2 regions of the Zoogloea sp. GDB6 genome follow, and region 1 is predicted to be linked to the other one. Evidence: predicted binding sites of a transcription regulator. Region 1 holds the regulator's gene; the other holds the start of a gene.
The links. The regulator FNR, encoded in region 1, switches genes on or off when oxygen is low (the NO sensors DNR and NnrR bind a similar motif). The targets are predictions, from matches to a motif close to TTGANCTAGNTCAA.
Positions count from the first base shown of each region.

Region 2: the regulator FNR is predicted to act here: its motif matches at 10,582-10,595, upstream of cobA (uroporphyrinogen-III C-methyltransferase).

Region 1 is NZ_CM161497.1:1,235,432-1,250,852, reverse strand. It holds gene AC1PQG_RS05735 (DUF748 domain-containing protein) at 1-766, opposite strand, end outside; gene AC1PQG_RS05730 (BaiN/RdsA family NAD(P)/FAD-dependent oxidoreductase) at 942-2,177, shown strand; gene ppa (inorganic diphosphatase) at 2,257-2,784, opposite strand; gene AC1PQG_RS05720 (heavy-metal-associated domain-containing protein) at 2,874-3,080, opposite strand; gene AC1PQG_RS05715 (heavy metal translocating P-type ATPase) at 3,092-5,497, opposite strand; gene AC1PQG_RS05710 (universal stress protein) at 5,510-5,935, opposite strand; gene AC1PQG_RS05705 (sulfite exporter TauE/SafE family protein) at 5,963-6,670, opposite strand; gene hemN (oxygen-independent coproporphyrinogen III oxidase) at 6,783-8,177, opposite strand; gene fnr (fumarate/nitrate reduction transcriptional regulator Fnr) at 8,296-9,030, shown strand; gene AC1PQG_RS05690 (SirB2 family protein) at 9,050-9,436, opposite strand; gene AC1PQG_RS05685 (oxygen-binding di-iron domain-containing protein) at 9,509-10,249, opposite strand; gene AC1PQG_RS05680 (chemotaxis protein) at 10,257-10,880, opposite strand; tRNA gene AC1PQG_RS05675 (tRNA-His) at 11,041-11,116, opposite strand; tRNA gene AC1PQG_RS05670 (tRNA-Arg) at 11,165-11,238, opposite strand; tRNA gene AC1PQG_RS05665 (tRNA-Pro) at 11,266-11,342, opposite strand; gene AC1PQG_RS05660 (bifunctional acetate--CoA ligase family protein/GNAT family N-acetyltransferase) at 11,695-14,382, shown strand; gene AC1PQG_RS05655 (DNA-3-methyladenine glycosylase I) at 14,385-14,984, shown strand; gene AC1PQG_RS05650 (D-hexose-6-phosphate mutarotase) at 15,023-15,421, shown strand, end outside.
Region 2 is NZ_CM161497.1:5,117,376-5,132,796, reverse strand. It holds gene AC1PQG_RS23355 (response regulator) at 1-440, shown strand, start outside; gene AC1PQG_RS23350 (CHASE3 domain-containing protein) at 469-1,863, opposite strand; gene AC1PQG_RS23345 (AsmA family protein) at 2,002-3,930, shown strand; gene ahbB (siroheme decarboxylase subunit beta) at 4,075-4,572, opposite strand; gene AC1PQG_RS23335 (Lrp/AsnC family transcriptional regulator) at 4,569-5,060, opposite strand; gene ahbB (siroheme decarboxylase subunit beta) at 5,057-6,046, opposite strand; gene AC1PQG_RS23325 (cytochrome D1 domain-containing protein) at 6,061-7,239, opposite strand; gene AC1PQG_RS23320 (c-type cytochrome) at 7,242-7,589, opposite strand; gene AC1PQG_RS23315 (IMPACT family protein) at 7,735-8,343, shown strand; gene AC1PQG_RS23310 (c-type cytochrome) at 8,403-8,717, opposite strand; gene AC1PQG_RS23305 (cytochrome D1 domain-containing protein) at 8,780-10,501, opposite strand; gene cobA (uroporphyrinogen-III C-methyltransferase) at 10,654-11,559, shown strand; gene AC1PQG_RS23295 (transglutaminase family protein) at 11,812-15,192, shown strand; gene AC1PQG_RS23290 (circularly permuted type 2 ATP-grasp protein) at 15,342-15,421, shown strand, end outside.

The DNA of each region.
Region 1 (15,421 bases):
CCAGGTCGGACGACAGCCTGGCACTCGGTAGGCGAAAGGTCTTCTCTACCGGCAGGTAATCCACGTAGCGGGTCAGGTCGAAGCCATCGAACTTGATGCCGACCACCGACTCGCGGCTGAGGGAAAACGGCTTGGACTTGCCCTTCACGACAAAGGGCGCCCCATTCACCTTCAGCGCCAGCAGCGGCTCGACGAAGGTCTCCACCTGGGACGGCAGGTTGGACACAAAGGGCACGCCCAGGTTGAGATCAGACACCACCTGCTTCTGCTTGAGTGGACGGTCGTCGAAATCGATACGCCCCTTCTCGACGCGGATGTTATGCACCGCGAAATGGGTCTTGGAACCGTCGTCGGGCTTGTTGAGGATCTCGTCGATGACGTCCGACCAGTTGTAGCGCTGGCCTTCCAGGCGCACCACGCTGACCATCGGCTCGACCAACGTCACCTCCTCCACCACCACGCCGCCGCGTAGCAGGGATTCCACCTCCACGTTCACGTACAGGGACGCGAAGCTCGCCGCGGGGCTCTTGCCGTCCGGCTCCAGCATGCGGAAGCCGCGCACCTCGGCAGACAGCGCGTAGGGGTTGATCGAGACTCCCTCTATCGTCACCGGACGATGCAGCAACTCGCCGAGCTGCTTCTCGGCCACCGATTTGACCAGCGGTGGGGCGATCCAGAACCCCGCCACGCCCACCAGGGCCACCGCCGCCAGCCCCCGCAGCGCCCATTTCGCCGGACGTCCGGCGGCGCGCAGCTTATCGATCATGTTCTTGTCCCTTGTTCTCCGCGCGGATGGCGCAGGCGAGCTTTTCGTTCAATATCCATCAAGCCTAGCAGCGTAAGCCATTCAGGCAAATGACGATGTAAGCAGTGTTTGCCCTGGCGCAAGCCAGGGTCTATCCTCCCCGCCCTTTCCGGCCTTACCTTCGCTCGCCAAGTCCATGAATCCGCACACCAAACCACCTGCAGCCGGCTCTCACTTCGACGTCATCGTGATCGGAGCCGGCGCGGCGGGCATGATGTGCGCAGCCCAGGCCGGGCAGCGCGGCCGCCGCGTGCTGATCCTCGACCACGCCGCCAAGCTCGCCGAGAAGATCCGCATCTCCGGCGGCGGCCGCTGCAACTTCACCAACCTGACGGTCGGCCTCGCCAACTACCTGTCACGCAACCCGCAATTCTGCCGCTCGGCGCTGGCCCGCTTCACGCCCGCCGACTTCCTCGACCTGATGGCCCGCTACGGCATCCCCTGGCACGAGCGGGAACACGGCCAGCTGTTCTGCGACGACTCGGCCCAGGACATCATCGACATGCTGCGCACCGAATGTGAAAACGGCGACGTGCGCTGGGCGATGCCGTACACGCTCAACGGCGTGACGGCCGGCAGCACGCCCGAGGCGCGCTTCCTGCTTGACACCAGCCACGGCCATTTCAGCTGCGAAAGCCTGGTGGTAGCCACCGGAGGCCTGTCGATCCCGAAAATCGGCGCCTCGCCGCTGGGCTACCGGATCGCTGAGCAGTTCGGCCTCGCCATCGTGCCGCCCAAGCCGGCGCTGGTACCGCTGACGCTGCCGCCGGAAGAACTGGCCATCTACAAGGAACTGGCCGGCATGGCCTTCGACGCCGTCGCCGAGTGCGGCGCCGGACACTTCCGCGAGAACCTGTTGTTCACCCACCGCGGCCTCTCCGGCCCGGTGATCCTGCAGGTATCGTCCTACTGGCAGGCGCGGGACTACGGCGATAGCGACGGCGGCCGGCAGGTCGTCGTCAACCTGTTCCCAACAGAAGATGTCCGCGCCTGGCTCGGCGAACGGGCGCGCAGCAAGACCCTGCTCTCCAACCTGCTCGCCGACCGCCTGCCCAAGCGCTTCGCCCACGCCTGGTGCGAGCAGCGCGGCTGGAACCGCCCGGCCAACCAGTTCAACCCGAAGGAGCTGGACGCCATCGCCGCCGCGCTGGCCGGCTGGACGATCACGCCCAACGGCACCCTCGGCTACGCCAAGGCGGAAGTCACACTGGGCGGCGTAGACACGCGGGAACTGTCGTCGAAGACCATGGAAGCGCGCAAAGTGCCTGGCCTGTACTTCGTCGGCGAAGTCATGGACGTCACCGGCCACCTGGGCGGTTACAACTTCCAGTGGGCCTGGGCCTCGGGCTACGCAGCCGGCCAGGCGGTCTGACGGACATCACGACAAACGAAAGCCCCAAAAACAAAGGCCCGCATGACGCGGGCCTTTGTCCATCACAGCAGGCAGGCGCTTACTTGGCGGCAGCAGCCAGACCGTCGAGGATTTCCTTCTTGGCGTCTTCGACGGAGCCCCAGCCGGTCACCTTGACCCACTTGCCCGGCTCCAGATCCTTGTAGTGCTCGAAGAAGTGCACGGTCTGCTTCATCAGCAGCTCGGGCAGGTCGTCGATGGTCTGGACCTTGTCGTACAGCGGGGTCAGCTTGGACACCGGCACGGCGACAACCTTGGCATCCACGCCGCCTTCGTCTTCCATCTTCAGCACGCCGACGGGACGGGCACGGATGACCACGCCCGGCTGCAGCGGGAAGGGGGTCACGACCAGCACGTCCACCGGGTCGCCGTCGCCGGCAACGGTGTGCGGCACGTAGCCGTAGTTGATCGGATAGCGCATGGAGGTGCCCATGAAGCGGTCAACGAAGACGGCGCCGCTGTCCTTGTCCACTTCGAACTTGATCGGATCGCCCTGAGCGGAGATCTCGATGATCACGTTGATGTCGTTCGGAACGTCCTTGCCGGCCTTGACCTGATCGAAACCCATATCACTACCTCCCGTTATTAGATATAAGACAGCTCGGCATTATAAGTGAGCCTTGTGACGCTGGGACAAACCCTTATGACAGAAAGCGCTCAATCCGAGTCGAAGCCGGCATCCTCGATCACCGTGCGCAGCGCGTTGGCCGACACCTTGGCCGGGTCGTAGCTGACACGCGCCTCGCCCTGCTCCAGGGAAACCTCCACGCTGGCCACGCCCGGCGTCGCGGACAGCGCGCCGGTCACGTTCTTCACACAGCCCTGGCAGCTCATGCCGCCGACCTTGATCACCACGTTTTCCATCGTTTTTCCTTTCAGTCGGATTTTCCCGGGCGCCAGCGCCGCAGCAACAGGGAGTTGCTGACCACCGACACCGAACTCATGGCCATCGCCGCACCGGCGATCACCGGATTGAGCAGGCCCAGCGCCGCGGCAGGAATGCCCAGCACGTTGTAGATGAAGGCAAAGAACAGATTCTGGCGGATCTTCCCGAGGGTCGTCCGCGACAGGGAAATCGCATCGGCCACGCTGTTCAGGTCGTTGCGCACCAGAGTCAGATCGGCGGCCTCAATGGCCACGTCGGAGCCAGCGCCAATCGCGAAGGACACGTCCGCCGCCGCCAGCGCCGGCGCATCGTTGATGCCATCACCGACCATCGCCACGCGGCCGCCACTACGCAGGGTCTCCACCGCCGCAGCCTTTTCGCCCGGCAGCACCTGAGCCTTGTATTCCGAAATACCGGCTTCCGCCGCGATGCGCGCTGCCACCGCCGGATGATCGCCGGTCAGCATCACGACCCGCACGCCGAGCGCCTGCAGGCGCGCCACCGCAGCCTTGGAACCGGCACGCAGCGGATCGGCGAGGCCCAGTGCGCCCCACGGCCGCCCATCGACGGCCACACACACCGGCGTCAAGGCCGCATCGAGCAGGGGCTGCAGCACCTTGGCCGGCAGCTCTGCCCCCTGCCCGGCCAGGAAGTCCGGCGAGCCGATCCATACTTCGCGCCCATCGACACGACCGCTGACACCCTTGCCGCCACTCGTCCGTACCGCATCGGCCAGGCTCCACTGCAGGCCGGCGGCCTGCGCCGCATCGACGATGGCTTTCGCCAGCGGATGGTGGCTAGCCTGCTCGACCGCCGCCGCGACAGCCAGCAAGTCGTTCGCCGCCACGCCTTCCAGCGGGCGAACATCCAGCACTGCCGGGCGTCCCTCGGTCAGCGTTCCGGTCTTGTCCACCGCCAGCACGGCAATCTTCTCGGCCAGCTCCAGCGCCTCGGCGTTGCGCACCAGGATGCCGGCACGGGCGCCCTGCCCGGTCCCGACCATCACCGCGGTCGGCGTCGCCAGGCCCAGCGCGCAGGGGCAGGCAATCACCAGCACCGCCACCGCATTGACGAGGGCCGGCGCCAGCTCGCCGCCCAACCACCACCACGCCACAAAGGTCAGCGTGGCAATCGCCACCACCGTCGGCACAAAGATCGCGGCGATGCGGTCGGCCAGCTTCTGCACCGCCGGCTTGCCGCCCTGGGCCTGCTCGACGAGACGCACGATACCGGCGAGCAGCGTCTCGGTGCCGACGCCGGTGGCCCGACAGCGCAGCACGCCATCGCCATTGACCGTCGCCGCGAAGACCTTGTCGCCGGCCTTCTTGGGCACCGGCACACTCTCGCCGGTCAGCATCGCCTCATCGGCAGACGACTCGCCGCTCAGCACCTCACCATCCACCGGCACCGAATCGCCGGCACGCAGCACGAAGACCATGCCCGCCATGACGCGCTCAACCGGAACCTCCTGCAGCGCGCCATCCTGCTCGACCCAGGCGGTAGGCGGCTGCAGGCGCAGCAGCGCCTCGATGGCCGCCGACGTGCGCGCCCGTGCCCGCGCTTCCAGCAGCTTGCCGAGCAGCACCAGCGTGATGATGCTGGCCGAGGCCTCGAAATAAACATGCAGATCATGGCGGTCGAACATCACCACAATCAGGCTGAAGAAGTACGCGACGCTGGTACCCAGCGCCACCAGCACGTCCATGTTGGCGCCGCCGCCGCGCAGGGATGACCACGCGCCCTTGTAGAAACGTCGCCCGATCCAGAACTGCACCGGCGTCGCCAGCAAGCCCTGCAGCCAGCGTGGCAGCCACTCCGCGTGGTGGGCCGAGGCGTCCAGCCCACCGGAAAGCATGCCGATCATCTGGACCAGGAAAGGCGCGCTAAGCAGTGCCGAGATCCAGAACAGCCGCAGCTCGGCGCGGAACTCGGCCTCCTTGCGCTGCTTGTCGGCCTCGCGGTCGCGGGCGATAACGGGGGTCGCAGTGAAGCCGGCCTTGTGGATCGCCGCGATGATGGCTGCCGGCTCGGAGAGCCCCGGCACATAGCGGACGCGCGCGGTTTCTGCGGCGAAATTGACGCTGCCCTCCACGCCGGGCAGGCGATTGACGACCTTCTCGATACGCGCCGCGCAGGCGGCACAGCTCATGCCGGACAGGCTCAACTGCAGCGTCTGCGGCGCCACATCGAAACCGGCCTTGCGGATCGCCGCCAAAATGTCCGGAGCACCGGCTCCATCGGGCCCGGCGGCCAACCGCGCCTTGCCAGTGCCGAAATTGACCTCGGCGCTGATACCGGGCAATCGGTTGAGTACCTTTTCGAGCCGCGTCGCGCAGGCCGCGCAGCTCATTCCGGAGACCGGCAGGTCATAACGCATACCGGACTCGTTCCCCATGGCCTGCCTCCCTCAGCCCACCAGCAGCACGGGCAGCGTGGCCCGCTGCAGCACCCGCGTCGCCACCGAGCCGACGAACAGATCCGCCACCACGCCTCGGCCGTGCCGACCGAGGCACAGGTAAGCGCACTCCAGCACGGTCGCCTGATGGAGCACCACATCTGCCGGCTGACCCACGAGGATATGCGGCGTCACCGGCAACCCCGCCGCCTTCAGGCGGGCCATCGGCGCCTTGAGCACGCCCTCGCCTTCGTCGCGGTAATAGGCATCCAGGGCTTCGCGGGCCACATGGCGGGTCGCAAATTCGATGGGAATCGGCGGATGCACGTACAGCACATGCACATCCGGCACGCTCTTCAGTTGGTCCGCCAGCGCGATCACCTGATCGACGACGCGCTGGGCAACCGGAGAATCATCTACGGCCAGCAGGATTTTCATGATTCGCTCCGCCTTCCAGAAAAAGACTCAGAAATGGCAGACCACGCCATTCCACAGATTGCTGCCGAGGGTAGGCGTCGTCACCAGCCCATACACGCCGAAGGCCAGCACCACCAATCCAGACCCCGTGCGCACCGCCCGGTTCCGCACCACATCGCGCAGCCGCTTGAGCAGCATGCCAGCGAGCAACAGGTTGGGCAGCGTGCCAAGGCCGAAAGCCAGCATCAACCCCGCACCGCGCTCCGCCGAGCCGGTCACCAGCGCCGTCGCCAGCACGCTATAGACCAGGCCACAGGGCAAAAAACCCCACAGCAGGCCAAGGGGAAGGGCCTGGCTCACGCTGCGCGCCGGCAGGAAGCGCCGGGTCAGCGGCTGGATGCGCGCCCACAGCTTGTGGCCGAGTTGCTCGACACCAGACAAGGCCCGCGTGAAACCGGTCAGGTAGAGCCCAAGCGCCACCAGCATCAGGTTGGCGGCCACGTACAGAACCAGCTGGATCGGCAGGATGTTGTTGAACAGCAGCCCGACCGTACCGATCGCCCCCATCGCCGCACCGGCCAGCGTATAGCTGCTGATCCGCCCGACGTTGTAGGCCAGGTGCAGGGGCCAGTCACTGCGCCGCTGGCCGGGCAACTGCACGGTCAGCGCGCTGACGATGCCGCCGCACATGCCGACACAGTGGGTGCCGCCGAGCAAGCCGATGAGGAAGACTGCGAAATAGCCGGTTTCGGGCATGGAGATTCAACCTGGACAAACAAAAACGCCCCGTGGGCAACACGGGGCGCGTTCCAACACTTGGCCCGGCATTCTAGCCCGCCCACCTCGGAGCGGCCAGCCGGCCGGAAGTTCAGATCACCTTCGAGTAACGGGTGCGCTCCCGGTCGGCGCGCAGGTACTTGTCAAAGACCATCGCAATCGCCCGCACCAGCATGCGGCCGGCCGGCAGCACGGTGATCCACTGCTTGTCGATCTTCAGCAAGCCGCCCTTCTCCATCTCGCGCAAGTCGGCGAGTTCTGCGGCGAAATACTTGTTGAAGTCGATCAAGTGAGCAATCTCGATGGACTCTATGGACAGCTCGAAGTGGCACATCAGCGCCTGGATGATCGCCCGCCGCAGCAGGTCGTCCGGCGTCAGCTCGATGCCGCGCAGCACCGGCAGGCGGCCAGTGTCGATGATGTCGTAGTACTCGTCGAGGGTCTTCACGTTCTGCGCGTAGGTCGGGCCGACCTTGCCGATCGCCGACACGCCGAAGGCCAGCAGATCGCACTCCGCGTAGGTGGAGTAACCCTGGAAGTTGCGGTGCAGGCGCCCCTGGCGCTGAGCCGTGGTCAGCTCGTCGTCCGGCTTGGCGAAGTGGTCCATGCCGATATACACGTAGCCCGCCTCGGTCAGGCGGCGGATCGCCAGCTGCAGGATCTGCAGCTTGGTCTCGCCGGACGGCAGCTGCGCGTCGATGATGCGGCGCTGGGGCTTGAACAAGCTCGGCAGGTGCGCGTAGTTGTAGATCGACAGGCGATCCGGCGACAGCGCCAGAATCTGCTCGAGGGTGCGGTTGAAGCTGATCACGTTCTGCTTGGGCAGGCCGTAGATCAGGTCCACGCTGACCGACTTGAAGCCATGGGCCCGCGCCGCGTCGATCACCAGCTTGGTTTCTTCCTCGCTCTGGACGCGGTTGACCGCCTTCTGCACGTCCGGATTGAAATCCTGAATGCCGACGCTCATGCGGTTGAAGCCGAGCTCGGCCAGCAACGCAACGGTGGCTTCGTCCACCTTGCGCGGGTCCACCTCGATGGAATACTCACCGTCCGGCACCAGCGTGAAGTGCTTGCGGACCATGCCCATCAGGCGGCGCAGTTCGTCGTGGGACAGGAAGGTCGGCGTGCCGCCGCCCAGGTGCAATTGCAGCACTTCCCGCGGCCCGTCGAGCTTGGCCGCCTGCATGTCCACTTCCTTTTCGAGATAATCCAGATACTTGGCGGAGCGACCGTGATCCTTGGTGATGATCTTGTTGCACGCGCAGTAGTAGCAGATCGTATTGCAGAAGGGGATGTGGAAGTATAATGAGAGCGGTTTGCCGATTCCGCCGACAGTGCGCCTCCCGAGCCAGTGCTCCAGGGCATCGGAGTTGAACGCCTCGACGAAGCGGTCAGCGGTCGGGTACGACGTATACCTCGGGCCATTCACATCAAACTTGCGAATGAGCTCGGGATCGAATATCAGGTCTTTTTGTGTCGTGTTCATGGTGCACTTCTGTTGGTTGCGCTGAACAATCGCAGAATCGATCCAAAACAGTATTGACGTGGATCAAAGGGCTCCAAACGTTGGTAAAACCATCCAGTTCAGGTGATTGCGCGTGCAGATGAAATCGGTGATTCCGGTGACGGTCGTGGACATCAAGGTCGCGTGTTCCCAGTGCAACCTGCGGGAATTGTGTCTTCCCTTCGGCCTCGACCCCAATGAGATCGACCAGCTCGACGAGCTCGTCGGCAGCCGCCGCAAGATCAAGCGGCAGCAGCACCTCTACCGCTCCGGCGACAACTTCGAGGCGATCTACGCAATCCGCGCCGGCTCGTTCAAGACCGACGTGATCCTTGAGGACGGCCGCGACCAGGTGACCGGCTTCCAGATGACCGGCGAAGTCTTGGGCCTAGACGGCATCAGCACCGAGCACCATTCCTGCAACGCCATCGCATTGGAAGACAGCGAAGTCTGCGTAATCCCCTTCAACCGGCTCGAAGAGCTGTCACGGGAAGTAGAGAGCCTGCAGCACCAGTTCCACAAGATCATGAGCCGCGAGATCGTCCGCGACCACGGCGTGATGATGCTGCTCGGCTCGATGCGCGCAGAAGAGCGGCTGGCGGCCTTTCTGCTGAACATGTCCCAGCGCTTCACTGCACGGGGCTTCTCGCCGTCGGAATTCCACCTGCGCATGACCCGCGACGAGATCGGCTCCTACCTGGGCCTCAAGCTCGAGACGGTATCCCGCGCCTTCTCCCGCTTCCAGGAAGAAGGCCTGGTCGCCGTCCAGCAGAAGCACATCCGCATTCTCGACACGCCGGGCCTGAAGCGCCTGCTCAACCACCACGCCGCCTGAGCACCGCCGGCACCCGGCCTCACAGCCAGGCCAGCCAGCCGAGCGGATCCTTGCTGACCGCCACCGACACGATCCACGACAGCGTCGCCAGCGCGCCCACGTAGGCCGCGGCGCGTTGCGCACGCGGTCGCGCCGCCTTCAGCGCAACACTCCCCAGCCCGATATAGACGAGCAAGCCCAGCACCTTGGCCGTCAACCAGGCATGCACAAAGGGGTATTGGGCAGACATCCAGGCCAGGCCGAGCGCACTACCCAGCAGGCAGGAATCGACGACATGGGGCAGCACCCGGGTCAGACGCGCCCGCAATAGCGGCGAGCCGCTGAACGACCACCAGCCCCGCAATGCGAAGCCGCAACCGCTGAGCACCACGCAGGTGATGTGGAAATGCTTGAGAGCCAGATACATGCCGCGCCTCCATCGTTCCGCGGCAAAGCTCCGGGCTGCCGGCGGGCCCCGCAAGAACGGGGCCGCGACACTTTAGCTGCGCAGCACGCCCACTTCCAGTGCAGCGAACCAGTTAATGAATCGCTGCACGTCCGCCCCCTGGTAAATGGCCCCATGCTGCGGCACCAGCATGTCGATCTCCAGGCGGGAGACGCGCTCGCACCAGTCGCGCTTGGCCCGGTCCGAGCCCATCCAGCGCTTGTGAAAACCTTCCGCATGGCGGATGTGGCGGGAGAAGTCCTGCACATACAGCTCGTTATGATCCGCCGGCAACAGAGCTGCACCGACATCGCCCGAGAACAGGATCTTGGCCTTTGGATCGTACAGATGGAAATTGCCCGACGAGTGCAGGTAATGGGCCGGAATCGCCTGCAGCTCAAGACCATCGAGACGGATCGTCATGCCCGAATCGGGGATCGGCACGAAGGTCGAATCCTGCCCGCCGAAATGGGGCAGAAAACTCTGCCACAACCAACTCGTATAGCACTTCAGGTCGGGCTTGAACTCCAGCCACAAGGCCAGCGAGGAAATGATGTCCGGATCCTGATGGGACGCGAAGATACCCGCCAGGCGTGTCGGATCGCACTCCGCCGACAACGCGGAGAATACCGACGGAAAGATCTCGATCCCACCCGGATCGCACAGCAGGGCCTCCTCCCCGTGAACGACCACATATTCATTAGTATCGATGATGTAACCAGGCTTGGTGGTATCCCGCGCGATCGCCAGCCAGCGATGTTCCTCGTCTTGGTAGATGCAATGGGCCTGTTTCATGGGTTTCCTAATCCTTTACGAGGCGTTCCTTGCCGAGAACTTCGAGGGATCGCTTGATCTGCGCGATCACCTCGGCAAAATCCGTCGAGACCTGCATCAATGCCGCACTGAAGCTGCCGCCATAGGCCGCCTCGATCTTCGCCGAACGAGCCAGCACACCGCCCAGTTCGACCAATTGCTGGGTTTCCTCGACCGCCGCGCGCAAACGCAGATCGAGGGAACGCAGGCGCACCTGCTGTTCAGCAAGCCGCGTGGCGCCACGCCTGCGAGCCTCCCGCGCACCCGGCACGCCCTCACCGCTGAGCCTCAAGGCCTCCGCCAGAATCGCTGCAATGCGCTGCTGCTGCACGACACCGGTGACACTCCCGACCGAGCCGGAAGTCATTTCCCTCAGGGATGCCATGTGGCGGGTCAAATCCTGGGCGAAGCGCCGCAACTCGTTGGACAGCACACCGAATCCGAGCGCCGCATTACCCGCCCGCTTGGCGAGAAAGATCGCATTGAGGGCCATCAGATTGATGCGAAAGGCCGTCGCCACGATGGCCTTGATCTCCTCATTGACCCGGACGATACGGGCAAGCTCGCCGGTCCGCGGAGCAATCCCGTGAAAATTCGGTTCTGGCGCATTCATGTGGACTCTCTGGAGCAGGCAAACAGTGGTGGCTGATTAACGGCGAAGATGCAATCGGCTTGAGCCATTCGATGCGGAAAAGACGGCACCACCCCAACGTCACGCCGCCGGTGCCGTAAACGAGAAAACCCGCTGACGAATCAGCGGGTTTTCTTGTACTTGGGGCGACATACCGGTTTCGAACCGGTGACACCTGGAATCACAATCCAGTGCTCTACCAACTGAGCTAATGCCGCCACTGATGACCGCCGATCGAAATCGCCGATCTAGAACCTTTTAAAGAGCCTGCCCGACAGGAATCGAACCTGTAACCCCCGGCTTAGAAGGCCGGTGCTCTATCCAGTTGAGCTACGGGCAGTTCGCCGTGGGCACCCGGGTCAAGCTTTGGTCGGGGTGGAGAGATTCGAACTCCCGACATCTTGCTCCCAAAGCAAGCGCGCTACCGGACTGCGCTACACCCCGAGAGCCGCGAATATTACACACCAATCGAAAGCTCGTCAAATAAAATTGGCACGAATTTTCATGTTCGACGAAATTCGTGCCTGCGGGACGCTTCAGGTCACGATGCATCACCTCCTCGCGCGCCCACCCGAACGCATGCCTTCCGGGTAAGCGTTGCATGCGCGCAACAAATTGAATTCACACAAATTGACCTAGATCACAGCTTTCGTTGTGCAACGCAATAAATCAGTAGGATTACCAATACCAGGATCCCCCTCGCAGGGTAAAATCCGGCCCGGCCCCAGACGCCCCGAAGCCCCGTGGCAACGGCAACCCAATAGCCGCACGATTCGCACTCACCCGAGTACCCATCATGAACGAACAGCACTACCTCACGCCCCTCTTCGAGCCCCGCTCCGTGGCCATCATCGGCGCCAGCGAAAGAGAGCTGTCCCTCGGCAACATCCTCGTCCGCAACATGCTGGAGGCCGGCTTCAAGGGCAAGCTGTTCACCGTCAATCCCAAGTACGACCAAGTGCTGGGCGTCCCCTGTTACAAGAGCGTCGAGGACATCCCCCAGCGCCTCGACCTGGCCGTCATCACCACCAAGGCCGACCGCGTGCCGGCCATCGTCGACGCCTGTGGGCGCGCCGGCTGCAAATCCGTGGTGGTGCTGCCGTCAGGCTTCTCCGACGCCGGGCCGCGTGGCCGCATGCTCGAGAAGAACACGGTCGAAAACGCCCGCCGCCACCGCATCCGCCTGCTCGGCCCCAACTGTCTGGGCGTGCTGCGCCCCGAACTCGGCCTCAACGCCAGCTTCGCCCACGGCGGCGCCATCAAGGGGTCGATCGGCCTGATCTCCCAGTCCGGCGCACTCTGTTCAGCGATTCTCGACTGGGCGCGGCCCAACAACGTCGGCTTCTCGTCCGTCGTATCCCTCGGCACCTCGGTCAACATCGACTTCGGTGAGGTCCTCGAATTCATGGTTTCGGACGCCCGCACCGAGAGCATCTTCCTATATGTAGAAGGCATCAAGGACGCGCGCCGCTTCGTCAGTGCGCTGCGCGCCGCTGCCCGCGTCAAGCCGGTGCTGCTGATCAAGGTCGGTCGCCACCCGGCCGGCTCCCACGCCGCGCTGCTGCACTCCGGCGCCACGGTCGGCGAGGACGCGGTGTTCGACGCCGCCCTGCGCCGCGCCGGCGTGATCCGCCTGTACAACATGGGCCAGTTGTTCGCCGCCGCCAACGCGCTGTTCTCCCACTTCCGCCCGCGCGGCAACCGCCTGGCCGTGATCACCAACGGCGGTGGCCCCGGCGTGATGGCCGCCGACCGCGCCGCCGACCTGCGCATCCCGCTGGCCACGCTGTCCGATGGCACGATTGCCAAGCTCAACGAAATCCTGCCGGCCAACTGGTCCCACTGCAATCCGGTGGACATCATCGGTGACGCCGACCCGGAGCGTTACAGCAAGACTCTCGACATCGTGCTGGCCGACGAGAACGTGGAAGGCGTGCTGACCATCCTGACCCCCCAGGCCATGGCCCGCCCCACCGAAGTCGCGCAAAAGGTCATCGAGATCGAACGGGCTGCCGACAAACCGGTGTTCACCTGCTGGATGGGCGAGGAGCAAGTCCGTGAGGGGCGCAAGCTGTTCGAGACAGCCGGCATTCCCACCTTCCGAACGCCGGAACCGGCGGTCGAGCTGTTCGGCCACATCTCGGCCTACTACCGCAACCAGAAACTGCTGGTTCAGACGCCGAGCTCCCTGTCCTCCGACCTCAACCCGCCGTCGGTGGAAAGCGCCCGCCTGGTCATCGAAACGGCCCTGTCCGAACGCCGCAAGAACCTCAACGAGATGGAGTCCAAGGCCCTGCTGGCTGCCTTCCGGATCCCTATCGCGCAGACTGTCGTCGCCCGCTCCGCCACCGAGGCAATGGTGCTGGCCGAAGAACTGGGCCTGCCGGTCGCCATGAAGATCGACTCCCCGTCGATCACCCACAAGGCCGACACCGGCGGCGTGCGCCTCAACCTCAGCGGCCTCGCCGCCGTGCGCTCCGCCTACCAGGAGATCCTTGAGGAAGTGAAGCGCAAGCGCCCCGACGCCATCATCAACGGGGTTGCCATCGAACCGATGGTCATCAAGCCCTACGGCCGCGAGCTGATGGTCGGCGCCTTCCGCGACCCGATCTTCGGGCCGGTGATCACCTTCGGCGAAGGCGGCGCCCACGTCGAGATCCAGGCCGACCGCGCGGTAGCCCTGCCGCCACTCAACAATTACCTGGTCAAGGATCTGATCAAGTCCACCCGCGTCTCCACGCTGCTTGGCGAATACCGCAACATGCCGCCGATCAATATGGAGTCGCTGGAGTTCGTGCTGCTGCGCATCTCCGAAATGGTCTGCGAACTGCCGTGGATCCGCGTGATGGACATCAACCCGCTGATCGTGGACGAGCACGGCGCCGTCGCCGTCGACGCGCGCATCGTGGTGGACAACATCGCCCCCACCGCCGACCGCTACGACCACATGGCGATCCACCCCTATCCGTCGCACCTGATCACCAAGATCTCGATGCCGGAGGGCGAGATCACCGTGCGGCCGATCAAGCCCGAAGATGCGGATCTGGAAATCGAGTTCGTGCGCAAGCTGTCACCGGAGACCAAGTACCTGCGCTTCATGAACACCCTGCGCGAGATGCCGCCGGCGATGGTCGCCCGCCTCACGCAGATCGACTACGACCGGGAAATGGCCTTCGTCGCCACCATCGAGGAAGACGGCGTCGAAGTGGAAATCGGCGTGACCCGGTACGCGGTCAATCCGGATGGCGAAACCTGTGAATTTGCGATCGTCGTCGCCGAGGACTGGCAGCACCGCGGCCTCGCCCGGCGCCTGATGGGCGTGCTGATCGAAACCGCGCGCAACCGCGGCCTGCACGCGATGACCGGGATCTTCCTGTCGAACAATGAACGCATGCTGAAATTCGTCGCCAGCCTGGGCTTCGTGCTGACCAACGACCCGGAAGACAACACCGTCAAGCACGGCATCCTGACCCTGCAGGGCTGAGGATGAACAACACCAACCAACCCGTCCGCTGCGCCTGGTGCGGGGACGACCCCCTGTACCAGGCCTACCACGACGAGGAATGGGGCGTGCCGCTGCACGACGACCGCGCCCTGTTCGAGCTCCTGACCCTCGAAGGCGCCCAGGCCGGGCTATCGTGGATCACCGTGCTGCGCAAGCGCGAGAACTACCGCCAGGCCTTCGCCGGCTTCGACCCGGCCGTCGTGGCCCACTTCACCGAAGCCGACCAGGCCGCCCTCCTCGCCAACCCGGGCATCGTCCGCAACCGCCTGAAGGTCGCCTCCACCATCGACAACGCCCGCGCGTTCCTGGAAATCCAGGCCGAGTTCGGCAGCTTCGACGCCTGGCTGTGGCGCTTCGTGGACGGCCAGCCGATCCACAACAGCCTGCGCAGCCTTGCCGACGCCCAGGCCAGCACGCCGCTGTCCGACCAGCTCAGCAAGGCGCTCAAGAAGCGCGGCTTCCGCTTCGTCGGCACAACCATCTGCTACGCCTTCATGCAGGCCGCCGGCATGGTCAACGACCACACCACCGACTGCTTCCGCCATCAGGAAGTCGTCGCGTTATCATCGCGCCCTCTGTAACACTCAAGCGCCGGCCTGATGGGGCCGGCCCGCGAAAGATGACCGACCAGATCGAAACCGCCGAATTGCACGGCCAGCCCGTGCTCAAGCTGCAGACGCCGGACGGCGCTGTCGCCCTGATCTCCCTGTTCGGCGCCCATGTGCTGTCCTGGACACCCGCCGGCGGCGAAGACCGTCTCTACCTCAGCCCCAAGGCGGTTTTTGACGGCGCCACCGCCATCCGCGGCGGCGTGCCGGTGTGCTTCCCCCAGTTCGCCGGCCTCGGCCCCCTGCCCAAGCACGGCTTTGCCCGCAATCGTCTCTGGGAAGTCGCCAGCACCCGCGCCGGCAAGGACTTCGCCGTCGCCACGCTGCGCCTCAGCGACGACGACGCCACCCGCGCCCTGTGGCCCCACGCCTTCGCCACCGAGATGAGCATCTCCATTGGCGGCGACCGC
Region 2 (15,421 bases), 1.9 Mb from region 1:
TGCGCGTGGTGCGCCAGCGCCATGCGGACCTGAAGGTGCTGGTGCTCAGCGGTTTTCCGGAGGAGCGCTACGCACTGCCGATGCTCCGCCACGGAGCCAACGGCTACCTGTGCAAGGACTGCGAACGGGACGAACTGCTGAAGGCCATCCAGACGGTGGCACGGGGGCGGCGCTACATTTCGGGCCGCACTGCCGAGCTGCTGGCCGACGACCTGGCCGGGGAGTCCTCCGCGCCGGCCCACGAGAGCCTGTCGGAGCGGGAGCTGCAGGTCTTCCTGCGGCTGGCCCGCGGCGAGTCGGTGTCGGGCATCGCCGAGGCGCTGAACCTGAGCGTCAAGACGGTCAGCACCTATCGTTCGCGCCTGCTCGAAAAACTGGCCCTGGCCAGTAATGCCGAGCTGGCGGCCTACGCGCTGCAGCACGGCCTGATGGTGGCCTGACGGGGTGCCGCTGCGGCACGTTGCTGCGTCAGGCCGGGCGGGGCTGCAGCGGCATGCAGGCCTCGATCGTGCAGCCCTTGCCCGGTGCCGCCGCCACCGTCAGTCGGCCGCCGAACATCTGCACCCGGTGCCGCATGCCAGCCAGGCCGTGGCGGCCCTGCATCGGCGAGTCGGCATCGAAGCCGACGCCGTCGTCGCGGATCCACAGTTGCAACTCGCCGTCGACCACGTCGAGGCCGAGTTCCACGTGGGCGGCGTGGGCGTACTTGCGGATGTTGGTGAAGGCTTCCTGGGCGATGCGGAATACCGCCAGGGCCTGGTCCTCGGTGGGCTCCGGGTCCGCGTCGGGCAGCAACAGTTCCACCGGGACTTCGTGGCTGAAGTCGTCGGCGAGGGCGCGCAGCGCCTCCACCAGGCCGAGGCCCTGCAGCAGCGGCGGGCGCAGGTCATCGATGAGGCGCCGCTTGAGGGTGATGCCGGAGCCGATGGTGTCTATGAGGCGTTTGAAGCGGCCGCGGATGTCCTGCCCGGCGCTCGGGCCGAGGCTGCGCAACAGCCATGCCGCGTCCATGCGGGCGGCGGTGAGGAGGGCGCCCAGCTCGTCGTGGAGCTCCCGCGCCAGCCGGCCGCGCTCCGCCTCGCGGGCATTGGTGAGGTAGCTGGCCAGGTCGCTCAGCTCCCGCGTGCGCTGGCTGACCGTCGATTCGAGCATGCTGTTCTCGTCGGCCAGCAGCCGGGCGATGCGGGTCCGCAGGCGGGCCTGCTGCTGCTGGACGCCGAACAGCATGATGAGCAGCCCGAGGGCGCCGACGGCGAGGGCCGTGACGGCCGTCTGCATGTGCTGCAGGCGCTGCAGGGAGTCGCGGGTCAGTTGTGCGTTGCTGACCGCGCGGCGCTCGTGCAGCGTGGCGATCGACAGGCGGATCTGATCCATGAAGGCCTTGCCGGGGCCTGCCTGCTCCGGGCTGCCGGTGTCCTCGATGTCGCCGGAGGCGACGGCCTGGGCCAGGTGACGGCGCTTGAGGGTGACCAGTTTCTTGAGGACCTCGAACTCGTCGCGGTCGGCGCTGTCGGCTGGGAAGTCCGTTTCCATCGCGGCCAGCAGGCGGCCGACGCGGGCCTCGCTGTCCCGGTAGGGTTCCAGGTAGTCGTCATTGTGGGTCAGTATGTAGCCACGCACGCTGCTTTCCGCATCCACCACGGTCAGCAGCAACAGGTCCAGGCGGTCCAGCCGAGCGCGGTTCTCCTGTACGGCATGGACGGCCTCGAGGCCCAGGCGGGAGTGGTCGCGGCTGGTCGCCAGCAGTGTCAGCACGATGGTGCAGCCAGCCAGCAGCAGCGCGAAGGGCCAGTAGCGCAGGGCCCGCATGTGCGCCCGCAGGTCGGCGAAACGGGGTTTTCCGCTGGAAAGGGGATTGGGCATGATTTCTACAGCCGGCTGGAGGAGGCGCGGGGCGGGTTTTCCTGCCATCGTGCGCGTGCGTGTCGGACAGTGCCGGCGGGGTGACGGTTCCTGCCGGGCCGCCGCGCGGGCGGGTGGGACGGGACGAGGGAAATGCAAATGACAGAAGCCGAACGTGACAATCTGCCGCCACCGCGCCGACGGCGTCGCCGATGGGGGCTGGCGGTGCTGGCGGCGGCGCTGCTGGGAATGTTCCTGTTCGACTGGAACATGCTGCGCGGGCCTATTGGCGACATGGTGTCGGCCCGCCTGCAGCGCGGTTTCCGCATCGCCGGGCCGCTGGACGTGCAGTTGTGGAGCCTGACGCCGTCGGTTTCGGCCGGCGACGTGCAGCTGGACAATGCGAGCTGGGGTAAGGCACCGCAGATGCTGACGGTGCGGGAGGTGGCGGTGAGCGTCAACCTCATCCGCCTGCTGCGCGGCGAGCTGGTGCTGCCGCGGCTGGAGATCGACGGGCCGCGCCTGCAACTGGAAGAGGATGCCCACGGGCAGGGCAACTGGCGACTGGGTGCCCATGCCGATGCCGCGCCGGTCGCACCGCGGCTGCGCGTCGGCACCTTGCTGATCCGCGCCGGTGAGGTGTCGGCCAAGTTGCCGTCGCTGCAGACCGACCTGCAGCTGAGCATCGCCTCCGACGTGGTGGCCCGCCGCGTGCGTTTCGGCCTTGCCGGCCACTGGCACGGTCAGGCCGTGCAGGCCGAGGGTCAGGCCGGCAGCCTGCTGGACCTGGAGCGTGCCGACCAGCCCTACCCGGTCGAGGCCAAGGGCTCCCTGGGGGCGACCCGCTTCACGCTCAACGGCCGGGTTGCCAACCTGCTGGCCCTGGCCGGGCTGGACGTGGATTTCAGCCTGTCCGGGCGCAGCCTGGCGGAGCTGTATTCCCCGACCGGGGTGCCGCTGCCGGCCACGCCGCCGTTCCGGCTGGCGGCGCGCCTGTTCCATCAGGACCAGACCTGGACGTTCCGCGACATCGACGGGCGGGTCGGGCGTACCGACATGGCCGGTACGCTGAACATCGACCGCCGCGCGCCACGCCAGCGCATTGCCGGCACGCTGCGTTTCCGTCGCCTGGACCTGGCCGACCTGTCCGGCTTCATCGGCGCCCGCCGCGAATCCGGGCAGGTTGTCGCACCGCGGCCGGGCAAGGTCCTGCCGTCGCGGCCGCTGGGCCTGGAGAAGATCGCTGCGGCGAACGTGGACGTGGAATTCGTCGCCGACGAGATCCGCAGCAGCGGCCTCCCCCTCGATACGGCGGCGGGCCGGCTGCGCATCGACGACCGGCTGGTCAGCCTGTCGCCCCTCAAGCTGGGGCTGGCCCATGGCCGCGTGGAAGGTTCGCTTGAGCTCGACACGCGTCAGGCCGTGCCGGCGGCACGCCTCGACATGCAGGCCTCGCGCCTGCGCCTGCGCGACCTGATGCCCGCCGAGGACACCCGCAAGCTCACCACCGGCCTGCTCGGCGGGCGGGCCAAGTTGGCCATGCGCGGTGTGTCGGTGGCCGAGCTGCTGGGCAGCGCCGATGGGGAGGCGGCTTTCGTGATGAACGGCGGCAGCACCAGTCTGCTGCTGGTCCGCCTGGCCAACCTGGACGTGGCCAACGGGCTGATGGCCTGGCTGGCCGGCGGCCAGCGGGAGGACATCCGCTGCGTGATCGGCGATTTTCGCGCCCAGGCCGGCGTACTGAAGACCCAGAGCCTGCTGATGGACAGCCAGCGCATGCTGATCCGCGGCGAGGGCACAATCAGCCTGCGCGACGAGGCCCTCGACCTGCACCTGCGTGCCGCCGGCAAGGACGGCAGCCTGCTGGCCCTGCGCGGGCCGCTGAAGGTGGAGGGCAGCTTTGCCGCGCCGTCGGTGACGCCGGAGGTGCTGCCGCTGGGCGGCCGCATCGCGGCCAGCGTGGGCCTCGGCCTGGTGCTGCCGCCGCTGGCCCTGCTGCCCCTCGTGCAGATCGGCGACACCGGCAGCGGCGACAACCCCTGCGGGGCGATGCTCGCGCGGGTCGGCGCGAAAGTGCGCCAGCCCTGACGGTGGTCGGGCACGGCCTTGGGGGCGCAAGCGCCGGGGCTGGCTTCAGGAGATACCGGCCCGGCCGCCGGTTTGCGGGAAGGTTTGCCTGGATGGCGGGCCTGCCGGTGCGGGCTTGAAGCTACGCCTGCGCGGCCAGCCGGCTCAGCCGTCGCCGCCGATGCGCAGGCCGGTCTTCTTGAGGATGGCGCTGGAGAACAGCACGTCGCGGGCGCGGCAGGTGGTGCCGAGCAGCGTGGCGATTTCCTCCACGTGGGCCAGCACCGTGTCCCGGTCGCGCCCGTGCACCATCGCGAACAGGTTGTAGGGCCAGTCGGGCAGCGCCCGCGGGCGCTCGTAGCAGTGGGTCACGAAGTCGAGGCGGCCGACCGCTTCGCCGAGTTCGCCGATGCGGGCGTCGTCCACGTCCCACACCGACATGCCGTTGGCGGTGTAGCCGAGGGCGTAGTGGTTGGGTACCGCGCCGATGCGGCGGATGCGTCCGCCCTGCAGCATGGCGGCGAGGCGCGTCCTGACCAGCGCCGCGTCGACGCCGAGCTGTTCGGCCAGCGCGTCGTAGGGGCGGGGCACCAGCGGCAGGCCGGCCTGGGTGGCGATGATCAGGCGGCGCTCGAAATCGTCCGGCGGCAGGGTAGTGCTCATGCCTTCAGCCTCATGTCCACGAAGAACTCCCGCAGCTTGGGAAAGGCGAACACCGGCAGGCCGGTGGCGGCCTCGATGCGCGCCGTGGCGGCGGCGATGCCGTCCGGCGTCTCGGTGGCGAGCACGAACCACATGTTGAGGCGGTGCTCGCGCCGGTAGTTGTGGGCCACCTCGGGCAGCGCATTGACCGCCGCGGCGACCTCGTCGAAGCGTTCTTCCGGCACGGCCAGCGCGGCCAGCACGAAGCGCCCGCCGAGGCGCTCGATCTGGAACATCGGCCCGAAGCGGGTCAGCACGCGGGCGTCGAGCAGGCGCTGCAGGCGGGCGAGGAGGTCGGTCTCGGTGGTGCCGAGTTGTGTGGCGACTTCCCGGTAGGGCTCGTCGCTGATCGGAAAACCGCCCTGCAGCGCGTTGATGATGCGCCGGTCGAGCTCGTCGAGGACGGCCGGTGGCGGGCGGCGGGATGGGGCGCTCGAAGGGGCGTTCATGCGGCGGCGAGCCCTTGCGGCGCTTGGTAGCGGGCGCCGCACTGCTTGTAGCAGTCGGTGGAGAACAGCACCGCGTGCGGGAAGGCGGCCAGGCCGACGGCATCGGCCAGCTCGGCACGGCGCGCTTCGACAGCGGGGCGGGATTGACCGTGGATCATGCAGAACAGGTTGTAGGGCCAGTCGGAGGCGGTGTGCCGACGGTAGCACAGGCTGACCCCGTCCTGGCCGGCGAGGGCCTGGCCGAGGGCGCTGACCTGCGCCTCCGGCACCGCCCACACGCACATCGCGTTGGCTTGCCAGCCCAGTTCCCGGTGCCGCACGACGACGCCGAAGCGGCGCAGCGTACCGTCGGCGAGCCAGCGTTCAAGCGTGGCGAGCACGGCGTCTTCGCCGAGGCCGGCGGCGTGGCCAAGGGCGCGGAACGGCCGGGCGACCCACGGCAGGCCGTCGTGCAGGGCGTCCACCAGGCGCCAGTCGGCATCGCTCAGCGGCTGACGCGGGCCGGTCGATGCGGCATGGCGGGTGCGTCGGCCACTGGCCAGGTCGAAACCCAGGTCGATGTGGAATTCCTCGAGCAGCGGCAGGGCGATTGGCGGGCAGCCGGTGGCGGCGCCCATTTCGGCGAGCAGCGCGGCCAGCGCGGCCTCGTCGTGGGCGCTGGCGACGAACCACAGGTTGTAGCGGTGTTCGCGCCGGTAGTTGTGATTGACGCCGGCGAAGGCGCTGACGATGCGCGCCACGCGGGGCAGTTCGTCGACCGGCACGGCCATTGCGGCGAGGGTGCTGGCGCCGAGGCGGCGCGGCGCGAACACCGCGCCGACCCGGCTGATCTTGCCGGCGTTGCGCAGGCCGGCCAGGCGCGCCATGGCTTCGTCGGCGCAGCAGCCGACCTGCGCGCCGACCCGCGCCCAGGGCTCGGGTGTGAGCGGGAAGCCGCGCTGGAAGTCGTTGAGGAGCTGGAAGTCACGCGGGTCGGCGGTGATCATGGCCAGGCTCCGGGTCAAAAGCCGATGCGCTGGGCGCGGGACGTGAAGAAAATGCCCGACGGCGCGTCGGCCGGCAGTTCCTTGCGCACCGCGAAGCTGGCGGTGTCCACCACCGTGACCCGGTTGCTGTCCCGCGAGGACAGCCACACTTCCTCGCCGCGTGGCGTGAATTCCAGGTGCAGCACGGCCTTGCCGGGGCTGAAGGTGTGGATCACGCGCTTTTCGATGGTGTCGATGACCTGCACCCACTCGTTGTCGGGGAAGGCGAAGTTCACCCACACCTGGCGGCCATCCGGGCGCGCCATCACGAACACCGGCTGGCCCTTGACCGGGATGCGCGCCGTCTCCTGCCAGCTGCGGGCGTCGGCGACCAGCACCTCGTGGTGGCCGACGGCTGGCAGCCAGGCCTGCCCGGCGGCCAGCGACCAGCCGCGCAGGTGCGGCATCTTGAAGACCGGCAGCTTCTCCTCGCCGCGGCCGTAGCCGGACAGGATCTTGCGGCTGCCGGCTTCCGGGTGCCACAGGTCGAGCAGGGAGATGCCGTCCTCGCCGAACAGGCCGGCCAGGAAGTAGCGCCCGTCCGGCGTGACCAGGCCGTCGTAGGGCTGCTTGCCGGCCGGGTAGCGGGCGGTGACCGGCTTGCGCGGGTCGCTGAAGTCGCTGACCCAGATCTCGTTGGCATCGAACAGGGCGTAGGCGAAGCGCTGGCCCGGCACGTCGGCCAACCCGACGACGCGGGAGAACTTGCCCGGCGCGTATTCGGCGGGGACCTCGGCGAGCAGTTCCAGCGTGTCGGCGTCGAAGGCCTTGATGCCGCCCGGCTCGTAGTTCTGGGCGACGATCAGGCGGCCGTCCTGGGACACCGAGCCGCCGATGGAATTGCCGGCCTGGATGATGCGCTTGGCGATGCGGCGGGTCAGCAGGTCCACCTTGGTCAGTCCGCCGTCGCGGCCGAACACGTAGGCGTAGCGGCCGTCGCGGGAGAAGACGACGTGGGCGTGGGACAGGTCGCCGAGGCCGTCCACGCTGCCGAGGCTGCTGTCGTGGCTGTGTTCGACGATCTGTACGCGGCCGGCGGCGCGTTCGATGACCACGCCGAGATCGCCGGTGCCGCGCAGCTCGGTGGGCGCGCTGGCGCAGGCGCTCAGGGCAAGGGCGGCGGCGAGGGTGCTGAGGGAGGTGAGGAGGCGCATGGTCATTGCAGGCTCGGGAAGCCTTCCTTCAGGCGGGCGACGATCCAGCTGGCCTCTGCTTCGTCCATGAAGCGGTTCCAGCCGGGCATCGCGGTACCGGGGCGGCCGTTCAGGATGGTGGCAACGAGGGCTTCGTCGGGCAGTTCGGCGAGGCGTTCCGGCAACAGGGCCGGGCCGAGGCCGCCAGCCAGGCGCATGCCGTGGCAGGAGCCGCAGTCCTGGCGGACCATGTGCACCAGCGTCTGCTGGCGCTCCGGCGTCGGTGCCGGCTCGGCGGCGGGGGCGGCGCTCACCGCCAGGGCGGTCAGGCCGAGCAGCACGGCCACGTGGATCAACAACGAGCGGTCCATCGCAGAACTCCTTTTGACGACGCCCTCACAGTAGGTTGACGCGTCAGCAGGGTCATTGATGGGCATCAAGAAGGCCGGGCCGGTGGGCGCTCGCCGGCGCTTGGCCTTATCCTTGCACCCCGTCCCGCCGCTTGCCCGTCGTCCGATGCCCCAGACCCTCGCCGCTGCTGCTCACAGCGAACTGCTGATCAAGAAGAGCCGCTTCCTCGGCTGCGTGCAGCCGATGGCCGACCGCGCCGAGGCCCAGCGCGTGGTGGTGGCGCTGAAGGCGGCCCATCCGGGCGCCGCCCACGTGTGCTGGGCGTTGCTGGCGGGCGGACAGTCGGCGGCGGTGGACGACGGTGAGCCGAGCGGCACGGCCGGGCGGCCGATGCTCGACGTGCTGCGCCACCAGGACCTGGAAGGCGTGCTGGCGACGGTGGTGCGCTACTACGGTGGCGTCAAGCTCGGGGCTGGCGGCCTGGTGCGGGCCTATACGGACAGCGTGGCGCAGGCGTTGCTGGTGGCGGAGAAGGTGGCCATCGTGCGCAGCACATCGCTGCGTTGTGCGGTGCCCTATGCGCAGGAGGGCCTGGTGCGGCGGGCGCTGGACGGCGCCGGAGCGGTGCTGCTGGGGGTGAACCACGGGGAGCAGGTGGACTTCGCCTTCAGCCTGCCGGTGGATGCGGCGGCCGAACTGGTGGCCCGCCTCGACGAAGCCTGCCATGGGCGCCTGGTATGGTCGAGCGAGGATCAGGGGCAGGAAGGAAAATGATTGAGGGGGCGCATGAATGCGCCCCCTCAAGTCACCCCATCCCCTGGTTACGAGACTGCTCAGCCCTTCAGGACCCAGCCCAGCACGTCCTTCAGTTCGGCGTCGCTGATCTTTTCGGCCGGGTTGGGCGGCATCGGGATCTGGCCCCAGTTGCCGGAACCGCCCTTGCGGACCTTGTCGGTCAGCTTGGCGATGGCGTCGCCCTGGCCCTTGTATTTGGCGGCGACGTCCTTGAAGGCCGGGCCGACCAGTTTCTTGTCCATCGAATGGCAGGCCAGGCAGCCGGCCTTCTGAGCGACGGCGGCCGGGTCGGCGAAGGCGCTGCCGCTGGCGGCGGTGGCCAGCAGGGCGAGCAGCAGGAAGCGTTTGTTCATTTCTTGTCTCCTTGGCGAAGGTGCCGCCACCCGGAAGATCCGGGGGCGGCTGCTCACGATGCTCAGTAGATGTCGTGCTGCGTGTTGTAGAGGTTGAAGTGGCCGGTCGGCGTGATGATGCGCGGATCCTTGATGACGGTCTTCAGTTGCAGGGTCTTGTCATCCACGACGACGATCGCCGATTCCTTGTTCTTGGCGCTCCACACCGAGAACCACACTTCGTCGCCCGCCTTGTTGTACTCGGGCTGAACCACGCGCTTGGCGCCGTCGTCCTTCAGGCCGGCCCATTCGCCGATCGGCAGCGTCTTGTAGCCAGCGGCGAGGTTGTTGACGTCATACACCACGATGGACTGGGAGATCTTCGGATCCGGGTTCAGCGGTGCGTCGGAATACAGGTGCTTGGACTTCGGGTGGCTCTTGATGAACAGCGCGCCTCCGCCCGGGCCCTTCAGCGATTCGACCATCTTCCAGGCGTACTGCGGGTGCTTGGCCGGGTCGGTGCCGATCAGCGCGATGCTGTCGTCGCCCAGGTGGCCGGTGGACCACACCGGGCCGTACTTCGGATGGATGAAGTTGGCGCCGCGGCCCGGGTGCGGGATCTTGCCCACGTCGATGAGGCCGGCCAGCTTGCCGTCCTTCATGTCGATCGCGCCGATCTTGTTGGACTGGTTGGCGGCCACCATGAAGTAGCGCTTGCTGCTGTCCAGACCGCCGTCATGCAGGTACTTGGCGACCGGGATCTCCTTGGTGGAGACGGCGTTGAGGTCGGTGTAGTTGACCAGCAGGGTCTTGCCGGTTTCCTTCACGTTGACCAGGAACTCGGGCTTGAAGTGGGACGCCACGATGGAGGCGACGCGCGGCTCGGGGTGGTATTCCTGATCGCCGACGGTCATGCCGCGGGTGGCCATGATCTTCAGCGGCTCGAGGGTATCGCCGTTCATGATCACGTACTGGGGCGGCCAGTAGGAGCCGGCGATGGCCAGCTTGTCTTCGTAGCCCTTGAACTTGGAGGTCTCGACCGAACGAGCCTCGAGACCGGTGCGGATCTCGGCGACGTTGTCGGGCTTCTCCATCCACAGATCGATCATGTTGATCTTGGCGTCGCGACCGATCACGAACAGGTAGCGGCCGGAGGCGGACACGCGGGAGATATGCACCGCGTAGCCGGTCTTGATGACGTTGATGATCTTCTTGGTGTCACCATCGATGAGCGCAATCTCACCCGCGTCGCGCAGGGTGGTCGAGAAGATGTTCTCGATGTTGTAGTTGTTCATCTTCTTCTTCGGCCGCTGCTCAGGCGGAATGATGACCTTCCAGGTCGCCTTCATTTCCTTCAGGCCGTATTCCGGCGGCTGCGGAGGCGTCTGCTGGACGTAGCGGGCCATCAGGTCGACGGTGTCGTCGTCGAATTCACCGGAGGTGCCCCAGTTGGGCATGCCGGCGGGAGAGCCGTACTTGATGAAGACCTTCAGGTAGTCGGTGCCCGAGGCCAGCGTCTTGTCCGGTGTCAGCGGCTTGCCGGTGGCGCCCTTGCGCAGCACGCCGTGACAGCCGGCGCAGCGTTCGAAGTAGATCTGGCGCGCCTTGTCGAACTCCGCCTTGGTCATCGGCGGCGCTTTCGGGTTGATATCCTGGTACATCTCCACGTTGGCCAGCGGCGATCCAGCCGCCTGGTACTTGGCGGCGGGATCGTTCGTCGATGTCTTCGGCTCTTCCGCGAAGGCGTGCGACAGGGCCAGCGGCAGCAAGGCCACGGCAATCGCTCCGGTTTTCCACATACTCATCGTGCATCTCCCTTTATGAACCCAACGAGCGGCCTATCCCGCTTGCGGCGAAGAGTGCGCTTCCGGGCTATTCCCCTTCCTTGACTCGGGTCAAGTTCGAAAAAGGTGGCCGGCTGATAGATTGCGGCCGTCATGATTCCGGGAGTTCCGCCATGCCTCCGTCCGCCACCGCCAGCTTCGGCCTGCCTGCCGCCGGCACCCTGCGTGCCTTTCTCGATCAGCTCGTCGGTGGCCGCGGCAGCGCCCCGGCCGAGACCTTCAAGCCGCTTGCCAGCGGCATCCGCCCGGCGGGGCGGGTGGCGCTGGTCGGGGCCGGGCCGGGCGACCCCGAACTGCTGACGCTGCGCGCCGCGCGGTTGATCGGCGAGGCCGACGCGCTGGTGGTCGACCACTTGGTCGGCGACGGCGTGCTGGATTTCGCCCGGCCCGATGCGGAGCGCATCTACGTCGGCAAGGAGGCCGGCCATCACACCTTGCCGCAGGAGGACATCAACCGCCTGCTCGTCGAGCTGGCCCGCGACGGCCGCCGGGTGGTCCGCCTGAAGGGCGGCGACCCCTTCATCTTCGGGCGCGGCGGCGAGGAACTGGAAGAACTGCTGGCCGCCGGCATCCCCTTCGAGGTGGTGCCGGGCGTCACCGCCGCCTGCGGCGTGGCGGCCTACGCCGGCATTCCGCTGACCCACCGGGATTACGCCCAGTCGGTGGTGTTCGCCACCGGCCACCGCCGCGCCGGCGAGTCGGCGCTGGACTGGACGGCGTTGGCGCGACCGCATCAGACCGCGGTGATCTACATGGGGGTCGGCATGCTGTTGTCCCACTGCGCGGCGCTGATCGCCCATGGCCGTTCCCCGCAGACACCGGCGGCGCTGGTCGAGAACGGCACCACGCCGCGCCAGCGCATCGTCACGGCTACCCTCGAAACCCTGCCGGACAAGGCCACGTTGGTCGGCATCCGCCCGCCGGCGCTGCTGATCGTCGGCGAGGTGGTTAGCCTGGCCGGCAAGCTGGCCTGGTTCGACGCCGCCATGGCGGAGGCCGGCAGCGCCGTCGTGGCCTAGCGCCGTAAGCTTCCGCTACCTTCTAACCGGGATATGCACATTATTGGTGCATATCCCGGTGTCCATTCTGGTGCGTGCACGGCGGGCTATCGCCGGGTCGGCACGTCCCATCCCCGTTTCGATACTCCAAAAGCCTTGGTTTGATGCAGGATCGCAACATCCACGCAACAAGAGCGGCGTAAACCGCTTGGCGTGAAGCTTGCTAAGTCAGGCAACTAGTCTGCAAACCGCGCCCCAAGAACGGAGTATCCCGTGACCATCCATGTCGCTCTGAATCACCTGACCTCCTACAAGTACGACCGGCCGATCAATCTCGGCCCGCAAGTCGTCCGTCTGCGGCCCGCCCCCCACAGCCGTACGCGCATCCTGTCCTACTCCCTGCGTGTGCTGCCCAAGCCCCATTTCATCAACTGGCAGCAGGATCCGCAGTCCAACTACCTGGCGCGCCTGGTCTTCCCGGAGAAGGTCACCGAGTTCAGCGTGGAGGTGGACCTGGTTGCCGAGATGTCGGTGATCAACCCCTTCGACTTCTTCCTGGAGCCCGAGGCCGAGAACTTCCCGTTCGAATATGCCGGCGCCCTTAGCCACGAGCTGGCCCCGTACCGCCTGAAGGAAGAGCTCACGCCCGAATTCAAGACGTACCTGGACGGCATCTCCCGCGACAAGACCCGGGTGGTGGACTTCCTGGTCAAGCTCAACGCCGACCTGCAGCAACACATCGGCTACGTGATCCGCATGGAGCCGGGCGTGCAGACGCCGCAAGAAACGCTCGCCAAGCGCACCGGCTCGTGCCGCGACTCGGCCTGGCTGCTGGTCCAGCTGTTGCGCCACCTGGGCCTGGCGGCACGCTTCGTGTCGGGCTACCTGATCCAGCTGAAGGCCGACGTCAAATCCCTCGACGGCCCGTCCGGCACCGAGGTGGATTTCACCGACCTGCACGCGTGGACCGAGGTCTACCTGCCGGGCGCCGGCTGGGTCGGCCTCGACCCGACCTCCGGCCTGTTCGCCGGCGAAGGCCACATTCCGCTGGCCGCGTCCCCCGATCCGTCGTCGGCAGCGCCGATCTCCGGCCTCATCGACGAATGCGAGTGCGAGTTCGAGCACCGCATGGAGGTCACCCGCGTGTTCGAGGCGCCGCGGGTCACCAAGCCCTACACCGAGGAGCAATGGGCCGAGATCGAGGCCCTCGGCCACCGCATCGACGCCGACCTCGACGCCAACGACATGCGCCTGACGATGGGCGGCGAGCCGACCTTCGTGTCCATCGACGACCCGGACGGCGCCGAGTGGAACACCGAGGCGATGGGCCCGACCAAGCGTGTCCGCGCCGAAGACCTCTACCATCGCCTGCGCGAGAAATACGGCCCCAACGGCCTGGCCCACTTCGGCCAGGGCAAGTGGTATCCGGGCGAGCAGTTGCCGCGCTGGTCGCTGACCTGCTTCTGGCGCAAGGATGGCGAGCCGATCTGGACCAACCCGGACCTGATCGCCGACGCCTCCGCGCCGGGCGAGGTGGACGCCGCCCAGGCCAACGCCTTCCTGGCCGGCATCGCCGAGCGGCTGGCGCTGGACCCGCTGCGGGTCTTCCCGGCCTTCGAGGACGCCTTCTACTACCTGTGGCGGGAGCGCCGCCTGCCGGGCAACGTCGATCCCTTCGACGCTCGCCTCGACGATCCGCTGGAGCGCGACCGCATCCGCCGCGTCTATGAACATGGCCTGCCCAACCCGGTCGGCTACGTGCTGCCGGTCAGCCTCAACAGCTACACCGGCGACTGGCAGACCGGGCCGTGGTTCCTGCGCGACGAGCGCTGCTACCTGATCCCCGGCGACTCGCCGCTGGGTTACCGCCTGCCGCTGGATTCCCAGCCGTGGGTGGCCAAGGGCGACTACCCCTACGTCAATCCGCCCGACCACCACCAGGTCTTCCCGCCGCTGCCCGAGTACAGCGCGATCCGCCGCCAGCTGCCGGGCGGCCAGACCGCGGTGCTCAACGCGCTGAAGGACGGCGAGGCCGGCTTCGGCTCGTCCGCCGCGGCGCGCGCCGCCGCTGCCCTGAAGGCGGCCCGCGACGCCGAGAAGCTGAGCCCCACCGACCGCCAGCCGGAGCCGTTCAAGTCCGCCGACTGGATCGTCCGCACCGCCATGTGCGCCGAGCCGCGCAACGGCACGATGCACATCTTCATGCCGCCGCTGTCCAGCCTCGAGAAATACCTGGAGCTGGTCGCCGCCATCGAGGCGACCGCCGAGGCCCTCGGCACGCCGGTGGTCATCGAGGGCTACGAGCCGCCGTCCGACCCGCGCCTGACCCACTTCCGCATCACCCCCGATCCCGGCGTCATCGAGGTGAATATCCACCCGTCGCGCAACTGGGAAGAGCTGGTGGACCGCACCACTCACCTCTACGAGGCAGCCCACTATTCGCGCCTGACCACCGAGAAGTTCATGGTGGACGGCCGCCACACCGGCACCGGCGGCGGCAACCACTTCGTGCTCGGCGGCGCCACGCCGTCCGACTCGCCCTTCCTGCGCCGGCCGGACCTGCTGCGCAGCCTGATCTCCTACTGGCACAACCACCCGAGCCTGTCCTACCTGTTCTCCGGCCTGTTCATCGGCCCGACCAGCCAGGCGCCGCGCATCGACGAGGCGCGCAACGACTCGGTGTATGAAATCGAGACCGCCTTCCGCCAGTTCCCGAAGGCCGGCGAGGACGTGCCGCCGTGGCTGATCGACCGCCTGCTGCGCAACCTGCTGATCGACGTGACCGGCAACACCCACCGTTCCGAGTTCTGCATCGACAAGCTCTACTCGCCGGACGGCCCCACCGGCCGCCTCGGCCTGCTCGAACTGCGCGCCTTCGAAATGCCGCCCCATGCGCGCATGTCGCTGGCCCAGCAACTGCTGCTGCGCGGCCTGCTGGCCCGCTTCTGGGACAAGCCCTATGCGCCGGAGCGTCTGGTGCGCTGGGGCACCGAGCTGCATGACCGCTTCCTGCTGCCGCACTTCGTGCAGCAGGATTTCAACGATGTGATGGAAGACATGCAGGGCCATGGCCTGGACTTCAAGCCGGAATGGTTCGCGCCGCACATGGAGTTCCGTTTCCCGAAGATCGGCGATTTCGCGGTGCGCGGCATCCAGGTCGAACTGCACAGTGCCCTCGAGCCCTGGCATGTGATGGGTGAGGAAGGGGCCATCGGCGGCACCGTGCGCTTCGTCGATTCGTCCGTCGAGCGCCTGCAGGTCAAGGCGACCGGCATGTCCGACGACCGCTTCCTGCTGGCGGTCAATGGCCGCACGATCCCGCTGCAGCCCACCGGCACCGTCGGCGAGCACGTCGCCGGCGTGCGCTACCGGGCCTGGCAGCCGCCGTCCTGCCTGCATCCGACCATCCCGTCCCACGCGCCGCTGGTTTTCGACCTGGTGGATACCTGGACCGGCCGTTCCCTCGGCGGCTGCCAGTACCACGTGTCGCACCCGGGCGGGCGCAGCTTCGAGACCTTCCCGATCAACGCCTTCGAGGCGGAGAGCCGCCGCCTGGCGCGCTTCTTCCGCATGGGCCACACGCCGGGCGAGCCGGCGGTGCAGGTCTCGCCGGTCGAGCGGGAGTTCCCCTTCACGCTCGATCTGCGGCGCTGACGGAGGCTTCCCGGTCTCTTGCGGGGGGATTAAAACGTGGGGGCGAATTCGTTCGCCTCCACGCTGGCGCCTGCCCGCTTTACCAAAATCAACAACTTCCGTGCCGTCCGTGGCACGGAGGTCCGGTCGGTGTGTGCTAGTTTCGCGAGATGTCCAGCTCCATCCTTGCCCATTACCCCTATCGACCCGACAGCTACGACGAGCTGTTCGGTGAAGAAGGCGTGCGCCC